DNA from 2 places in the Actinosynnema sp. NPDC023587 genome. Region 1 is predicted to be linked to the other one. Evidence: riboswitches for the same ligand, from Rfam matches in the RefSeq annotation. Region 1 holds a riboswitch; the other holds the start of a gene.
What was found. A riboswitch is a leader RNA that binds a small molecule or an ion and turns the genes downstream of it on or off. The one in region 1 is predicted to bind glycine.
Positions count from the first base shown of each region.

Region 2: linked by a shared signal. The riboswitch ahead of gcvH (glycine cleavage system protein GcvH) and the one ahead of gcvT (glycine cleavage system aminomethyltransferase GcvT) in region 1 are both predicted to bind glycine.

Region 1 is NZ_JBFABG010000004.1:128,314-132,542, forward strand. Features, by position in the region: gene glyA (serine hydroxymethyltransferase) at 1-1,231, opposite strand, end outside; gene gcvT (glycine cleavage system aminomethyltransferase GcvT) at 1,242-2,342, opposite strand; glycine riboswitch at 2,546-2,633, opposite strand; gene AB0G01_RS12875 (DUF3817 domain-containing protein) at 2,790-3,092, opposite strand; gene AB0G01_RS12880 (hypothetical protein) at 3,113-3,481, opposite strand; gene AB0G01_RS12885 (helix-turn-helix transcriptional regulator) at 3,604-4,092, opposite strand.
Region 2 is NZ_JBFABG010000002.1:149,231-153,459, forward strand. Features, by position in the region: gene AB0G01_RS05760 (glutathione peroxidase) at 1-199, shown strand, start outside; gene AB0G01_RS05765 (L-serine ammonia-lyase) at 271-1,635, opposite strand; gene gcvH (glycine cleavage system protein GcvH) at 1,641-2,021, opposite strand; glycine riboswitch at 2,139-2,230, opposite strand; gene ald (alanine dehydrogenase) at 2,452-3,558, shown strand; gene AB0G01_RS05780 (hypothetical protein) at 3,915-4,097, shown strand; gene AB0G01_RS05785 (hypothetical protein) at 4,100-4,229, shown strand, end outside.

The sequences.
Region 1 (4,229 bases):
GCACCTCGACCCGGGACCGCAGCTCGACCAGGTCCGGCGACGCCTGGAGCGCCGCCGCGATGACGTCCGCGACCTCCGCGAAGTCCGCCGCGCCGAAGCCCCGGGTGGCCAGGGCCGGCGTGCCGATCCGCAGCCCCGAGGTGACCATCGGCGGGCGCGGGTCGTTCGGCACCGCGTTGCGGTTGACCGTGATGCCCACCTCGTGCAACCGGTCCTCGGCCTGCTTGCCGTCCAGTTCGGACGCCACCAGGTCGACCAGCACCAGGTGCACGTCCGTGCCGCCGGTCAGCACCTTCACGCCGACCGCCGCCGCGTCGGGCCGGGAGAGCCGGTCGGCCAGGATGCGCGCGCCCTCGACGGTGCGGCGCTGGCGGTCGGCGAACTCGGGCGACGCGGCGTGCTTGAACGCCACCGCCTTGCCCGCGATCACGTGCTCCAGCGGACCGCCCTGCTGGCCGGGGAACACCGCCGAGTTGATCTTCTTGGCGAGGTCCGCCTCGTTGGTCAGGATCACGCCGCCGCGCGGGCCGCCCAGCGTCTTGTGCGTGGTCGTGGTGGTGACGTGCGCGTGCGGCACCGGGTTCGGGTGCAGCCCGGCCGCCACCAGGCCGGCGAAGTGCGCCATGTCGACCATCAGGTAGGCGTCCACCGAGTCGGCGATCCGGCGGAACTCCGCGAAGTCGAGCTGACGCGGGTAGGCCGACCAGCCGGCCACGATCAGCTTCGGCCGGTGCTCGGTGGCCAGCCGCTCGACCTCGGCCATGTCGACCCGGCCGTCGCTCTCCGCCACGTGGTAGGGCACCACGTTGTAGAGCTTGCCGGAGAAGTTGATCCGCATGCCGTGGGTCAGGTGGCCGCCGTGCGCCAGGTCCAGGCCCAGGATCGTGTCGCCGGGCTGGAGCAGGGCGACCATCGCGCACGCGTTGGCCTGCGCGCCCGAGTGCGGCTGGACGTTCGCGAAGCCCGCGCCGAACAGCTCCTTCACCCGGGAGATGGCCAGCCGCTCGATCACGTCGACGTTCTCGCAGCCGCCGTAGTACCGCCGGCCGGGGTAGCCCTCGGCGTACTTGTTGGTCAGCACCGAACCCTGCGCCTGGAGCACCGACACCGGGGTGAAGTTCTCCGAGGCGATCATCTCCAGGGTGTTCTGCTGCCGGCCGAGCTCGGCGGCGACGGCCTCGGCGACCTCCGGGTCGAACTCCGCGAGGGAGGTGTTGAAGTGCTCGGACATGGTGTCTCCCTTACGAGTTTCGCTTGTAGAACGGCAGCGCGACGACCTGCACGGGCTCCTGCTTGCCCCGGATGTCGACGGCCAGCTCGGTGCCGGGCTCGGCGTGCTCCGGCGTCACGTACGCCATCGCCACGGAGTAGCCCAGGGTCGGCGACAGCGCGCCGCTGGTGACCTCGCCGACCACCGCGCCGGACGCGTCCAGCACCGGGTACCCGTGCCGGGGCGCGCGGCGGGACGCGGTCTTGAGGCCCACCAGCTTCGCCTCCACGCCCTTGTCGGCGACGGCGGCCAGCGCGTCGCGGCCGACGAAGTCCCCGGGCTTGTCCAGCTTGACCACGCGGCCCAGGTTGGCGTGGTACGGGGTGCGCTCGGCGCTGAGCTCGTTGCCGTACAGCGGCATCCCGGCCTCCAGGCGCAGCGTGTCGCGGCAGCCGAGGCCGGCGGGCTTGAGGTCGTGCTCGCGGCCCGCCACCAGCAGCGCCTGCCACACGGCCGGGGCGTCGGACGGGTCCACGAACAGCTCGAAGCCGTCCTCGCCGGTGTAGCCGGTGCGGGCGAGCAGCGCGGGCCGCCCGGCCACCTCGGTCGGGTAGGACGCGTAGTACTTCACGCCCGCCAGGTCGGTGGTGGTGAGAGCGGCCAGGATCGCGGTGGACGCCGGGCCCTGGATCGCCAGGAGGGCGTAGTCGACCGACTTGTCCACCACGGAGGTGTCGAAGCCGTCGGCGCGCTCCACGAGCGCCTGGAACACCACGGCGGCGTTCGAGGCGTTCGCGACGACCAGGTACTCCTGCTCGCCGGTCCGGTAGACGATCAGGTCGTCGAGCACGCCGCCGTCCGGCTGGGTGATCATGGTGTAGCGGGCGCGGCCGACGGAGATCGCGGACGCGTTCCCGACCAGCGCGTGGTCCAGGGCGCGGCCGGCCTCGGGGCCGGACAGCACGATCTCGCCCATGTGCGTCAGGTCGAACAGACCCGCCGACGTGCGCACGGCGTGGTGCTCGGCGAGCTCGCTGTCGTAGCGCAGCGGCATCCGCCAGCCCGCGAAGTCGGTGAACTGGGCTCCCAGCGCCTCGTGCTCGGCGTGCAGCGGCGTCCGGCGGGTTTCCACGGGGTGGTCCTCCCTGGTGGCGGGCACGGCGATCACACCGACCTGGTCGGTCGGCGGTCGCCGTCGGCGAAGGATGACACGGTCCATCGGAGACTCCTCGTCGAGTGAGCCTCCCCCTCTGTCATGAGCCTGAGAGCTTCACCGCGCGCGGAGCGCGGCTTGCACCGTGGGCGAGGCGCGGAGCGCCTGCTTTCCAGAGTTGCCTGCGTCGGGCGGTAGCTGTGCCTGAGAGATTCCGGGGAGGAGTTGCTCCTTCGGCGCCCCTCGCGGGGACTCTCCCGCTCGACATCGACGGCCGTGTTCAGTTGGTACCGCCAGACGCTAGTTGTGCCTGGTGGGCACGGTCAACCAGGACCAGGTCACAGCACCCGGCCACGGCCCGCGCCCGCTCGGCGGCACCGGGCGCGGACCACGTACCCGTGGCCGGCGCGGGGGTGGCGCGAGCGGTCACAGGGCACGTTCCGCCTTGACGCTCTCGACCACCTTGCGCTCGGCGTAGAACGACACGAACGGGATGGTGCCCGCGAGCAGCACCAGCGCGGAGCCCTTGAGCGACCACCGCGCCTTCAGCGCCAGGTCCACCGTGAAGACCAGGTAGACGGCGTACAGGAAGCCGTGGACGGGGCCGACGACCGCCATCATCCCGGTGTTGTCGCCGAGGTACTTGACGAACATCGCGACCACCAGCAGGAGCAGGCCGACACCGACCACGTAAGCCATGAACCGGAACCGGCTCAACGCACCGCTCATCGCCTGCCAACCGCCTTCGCTCACCGCTGGTCCCGCGCGTTGAGCTCCCGGAGGTAGCGGTTGTAGACCGCCAGCTCGTCGTCCTCGTCGTCCGGCGCGGGTGTTTTGACGGGTTCCACGGTAACGACCGGCTGCCGGGCCCCGACCACCGGCTCCCCGGCGTCCTCGGCCCGGCGCTGGGCGGCGAGCTTGCGCATCCGCCACACCATGAAGAGGGGGAACAGGCCGAACAGCGGCCACTGGAAGACGTACCCGAGGTTCTGGAAGGTGCCACCGGCCTGGGAGAACCTCTCCCACTGCCAGTAGGCGAGGCCGCAGCACACGATCAGCGACACCAGGCAGACCGCCGCGATGGCGAGTCGCCGGGGTGTCAGGAGGGTGCCGGGCACCCTCCCACACTACTTCGCGGAGTCCGCTCCCCGACGGAAGGGGCTCCTCGCACAGGAGCCCGCCCTCCCGGTTGGTGCGGGTGACCGACTTGACGCCGCGCCCTCACAACGCGGCGCGGGGTTCACGCAACGCCGTCCCGGCGCTGCCGCTGCAACCTGGCCACGCACCAGGCCGCCGCACTGCCCCGACGCAGGTGCTGGAGCACCGTCATCGGGCCGAGACGCCGTCCCAGGTCGGCGGGCGTGAGCCCGGCCGCCCGGTAGTCGAGCGCGCGCTGGTCCAACGGGCTGATGCCCGCGTCCCACCACCGCTCCGCCTCCGCCAGCTCGCCCACGAGCTGCCAGTAGCTGGCCGCCGCCGCGAGCAGGACCTCGGGCACCTCGGGTGCCCTCTTCCGCATCGCCGCCACGTAGGCCGGGTCAGCGGATTCGACCCGAACCAGTCCGCGCGACCCGCCGTTCGCCCGCTGCACGGGGATTCCCGGCGCGGACGGTGGGGCCTCGGCCAGCCACGCGTCCTTGATCCGGTTCACCTCCTGCATCTCGGCGTCGTCCGAGCGCTCAGCCGCCCACTGCCGCAGCAGCTCGTCGACTCCGGAGTCCTCGACCATTCTGCCTCCTCATCGGTCGAAGATCAGCCAATGCAGCGCACCGTATTAGCGGGTACCGACAACCGCTAGACCCTGGATTGTCAAAAACCCTGTTACCAGGGCGTTATAGCCCTCATTCCACCCGTACGGTGCAACGT
Region 2 (4,229 bases), on a different contig from region 1:
CGTGAACGGCGACGGCCGGCACCCGGTGTACGCCGCGCTGACCGCGCGCCCGGACGCCGACGGCGAGGCCGGCGACGTGCAGTGGAACTTCGAGAAGTTCCTGGTCGCCCCGGACGGCGAAGTCCTGGCCCGCTTCCGGCCGCGCACCGAACCGGAGGACGAGTCGGTCGTGAAGGCGATCGAGGCCGCCCTGCCGTAGACCCCTCGGCGGCCCGGCCCGGCCCGGCCCACGCACCCGCGCGGGCCGGGCCGCCGGTGCGGCGCGGGACGTCAGCACTCGATGACGTTCACCGCGAGTCCGCCGCGCGCGGTCTCCTTGTACTTCACCTTCATGTCCTTGCCGGTCTCCCGCATGGTCTTGATGACCTTGTCCAGCGACACGAAGTGCGACCCGTCGCCCCGCAGCGCCATCCGCGCCGCGGTGATCGCCTTGATCGACGCCAGCGCGTTGCGCTCGATGCACGGGATCTGCACCAGGCCGCCGATGGGGTCGCAGGTCAACCCGAGGTTGTGCTCCATGGCGATCTCGGCGGCGTTCTCCACCTGCTCCGGGGTCCCGCCGAGCACCTCGGCCAGCCCGCCCGCCGCCATCGAGCACGCCGACCCGACCTCGCCCTGGCACCCGACCTCGGCACCCGAGATCGACGCGTTCTCCTTGAACAGCACGCCGATCGCGCCCGCCGTCAGCAGGAACCGGACCACGCCGTCGTCCGACGCGCCCGGCACGAACCGCGTGTAGTAGTGCAGCACCGCCGGCACGATGCCGGCCGCGCCGTTCGTCGGCGCGGTCACCACCCGGCCGCCGGCGGCGTTCTCCTCGTTCACCGCCAGGGCGAACAGGGTGACCCAGTCCATCACCCGCAGCGGGTCCGTGGCGAAGTGCTCGGCCGCGAGCCGCTCGCGCATCTCGGCGGCGCGCCGCCGCACCTTCAGCCCCCCCGGCAGGATGCCGGTCTGGCCGCAGCCGCGCTCGACGCACTCCTGCATCACGGTCCAGATGTGCAGCAGGCCCTGCCGCACGTCGTCCTCGGACCGCCAGGACCGCTCGTTGGCCAGCATGAGCCCGCTGATCGGCAGCCCGGTCTCCCGGGCCCGCGCCAGCAGTTCGTCACCGCTGAGGAACGGGTGCTCGATCGGCGTCTCGTCGGCCTTGATCCGGTCGGTCCCGCTGGCCGTCTCGTCCACCACGAAACCGCCGCCGACCGAGTAGTACACCGCCTCGTCCAGCACCTCCCCGCCGGTGTAGGCGGTGAAGCTCATCCCGTTGGGGTGCAACGGGAGGGACTTGCGGCGGTGCATCACCAGGTCGGTGTCCTCGGTGAACGGGATCTCGCGCACCCCACCCAGCAGCAGCCTCCCGGTGGCGCGGATCTCCCCCACCCGGACGTCGGCGGCGGCCGGGTCGACGTCCTCCGGCTTGTGCCCCTCCAAACCCAGCAGCACGGCCTTGGGGCTGCCGTGCCCGTGCCCGGTCGCCCCCAGCGAGCCGAAGAGCTGGACGTGCACGCGGTCCACCGACGTCGCGCGGTGCCCGAGCCGCGCCGCGAACATCGTCGCGGCGCGCATCGGACCGACGGTGTGCGAGCTCGACGGGCCGATGCCGACGGAGAACAGGTCGAAGACGCTGATCGCCACGGCGCTCAGTCCCCGGTGAGTTCCGCGTACTTCGCGGCGGTGAGGAGGCCCGTGGCGTCCTCGACCGAGACCTTGAACAGCCACCCCTCGCCGTACGGGTCGTTGTTGATCAGCGACGGGTCGTCCGCCGCCGCCGTGTTGACCTCCACGACCTGGCCGCTGACCGGCGCGTACAGGTCGCTCACCGACTTGGTGGACTCCAGCTCGCCGCACACGTCGCCGGACTTCACGCGCTCGCCCACGGTCGGCAACTGGACGAACACGATGTCGCCCAGGGACTCGGCCGCGTAGGAGGTGATGCCGATCGCCACGGGCTCCTGGGTACCCGGAGCCCAGTCGACCCACTCGTGCTCGGGCGTGTACAGCAGGTTTTCCGGAAAGGTCACGTCAACTCCTCGGTGCGCGCGGGCCAGGCCCCCTCTCTGTCCTGGGACCTGAGAGCTTCGCCGCAGCGCTGCGGCTTGCACCGTGGGTGCGCGCGTGAGCACGCTTTCCAGAGTCGCCTCACCCGAGCGGTTCTCGTTGCCTGAGAGTGTGCGGGGTGCTTGCTCCTTCGGCGCTCCAGGCTCGCTGGAGGCTCTCCCGCCCGGGTTCCGGTGTCACCTGCGACACCGCGGCCGATGTTCAGTTGGTCGAACGCGAGCACGCTAAGTCGTGGGTGACACGGGTGTCAACGTGCGTCCAGAGAGTTCGGCGGCCGTTCGCCGTTGTCCGGCCGGCACAACGCGGCGGGTGCGCGTTCGTGCCAGTGGCACGATGACAGCCGGATGGCGGTACCGGACCTTTGGCACTAACAACGGCCCGAAGGAGCCCTCCGTGCGGATCTCAGTACCCCGCGAGATCAAGAACCACGAATACCGCGTCGCGCTGACCCCGGCCGGAGCCCACGAACTGACGCTGCGCGGCCACGACGTGTTCGTCGAGACGGGGGCGGGCCTCGGGTCGGCCATCACCGACGACGAGTACCTGGCCGCCGGCGCGAAGGTCCTGGCCACGGCCGAGGACGTGTGGGCCGAGGGCGACCTGGTGCTCAAGGTCAAGGAGCCGATCGCGCGGGAGTACCCGCTGTTGCGCAAGGGCCAGACCCTGTTCACCTACCTGCACCTGGCGGCCGACCAGCCGCTGACCCAAGCGCTGATCGACTCCGGCACCACCGCGATCGCGTACGAGACGGTGCAGACCGCGAACGGCGCGCTGCCGCTGCTCGCCCCGATGTCCGAGGTCGCGGGTCGGCTGGCACCGCAGGTCGGCGCGTTCTCGCTGATGAAGCCGTCCGGCGGCCGGGGCGTGCTGCCCGGTGGCGTGCCCGGCGTGCACCCGGCGCGGGTCGTCGTGATCGGCGGTGGCGTGGCGGGCCTGAACGCCGCCGCCATCGCCGTGGGACTGGGCGCGGACGTCGAGATCCTGGACACCAACGTCGACCGGCTGCGCCACATCGACGCCCTGTACCAGGGCCGGCTGCGCACCGTGACGTCCAACCGCTACTCGGTCGAGCAGGCCGTGCGCGAGGCCGACCTGGTCATCGGCGCGGTGCTGGTGCCGGGCGCGAAGGCCCCGAAGCTGGTCTCCAACGAGTTGGTGGCGCAAATGAAGCCCGGTTCGGTGCTGGTGGACATCGCCATCGACCAGGGCGGCTGCTTCGCCGACTCGCGGCCCACCACGCACGCCGACCCGACCTACCAGGTGCACGACTCGGTGTTCTACTGCGTCGCGAACATGCCCGGCGCTGTGCCGCGCACGTCCACGTACGCGCTGACCAACGTGACGCTGCCTTACGCGGTCGCGTTGGCCGACAAGGGCTGGCAGGCGGCGCTGCGCGCGGACAAGGCGCTGGCGCTGGGCCTGAACGTGCACGACGGCCTGCTGACCAACCAGCCGGTCGCCGAGGCGCACGGCCTCACCCACACCCCGCTCGAAGTCTGAGCACCCGCGAAGGAGGGGCGTCCACCATCCCGGTGGACGCCCTTTCTCGCACGTCCGGGCATGAAAAGGCGGCCCGCTCAACCAGCCTGGGGGTCACTGGGAGCGGGCCGCGCCTCCAATGCTAGCGGGGAACGGGCGGCCGTGCCCAGCCGCCCCGCCCATCTGCGCGCAGATCTTCACCCACCGGAGCACAGCCCGTGCCCGCCCTCAAGCAAACGAGTGAATTACCCGCGTAACGGGTAAGTCACGACGCCCGGTCGGCCGATGGACAGGACGGGGTGCCCGCGCCGTGCGGCGGCGGGCCCGCCTCCGCGGTGAGCCCACCGCGCCGCCACCGAACTCCGATCGGAGCGCACATGGCCGAACCACAGGGCTGGATCGACTGCCACGACCCGTTCGGACGGGACCGGTCGATGACCGTGCTGGTCGAGGACGACCGGGTGCTGCTGGTCTCGCCACCCGGCGAGTCGGCTGTGATGTCTGTCACGCAAACCCGCAGGCTGCACCGCCTGCTCGACCAGGCCGCGGACAGGATGTGACGGTGGACGACACCCTCCGCGCCGCCGTGCTGCGCCGGCTCTCCCAGCTCGAAGAGGTCGCCGAGCGGGGCGCGGCCGAGGCGCTGGTGCCGCTCGCGCGCGCCGAGATCAACCGCCTGGCGGACACCTGGC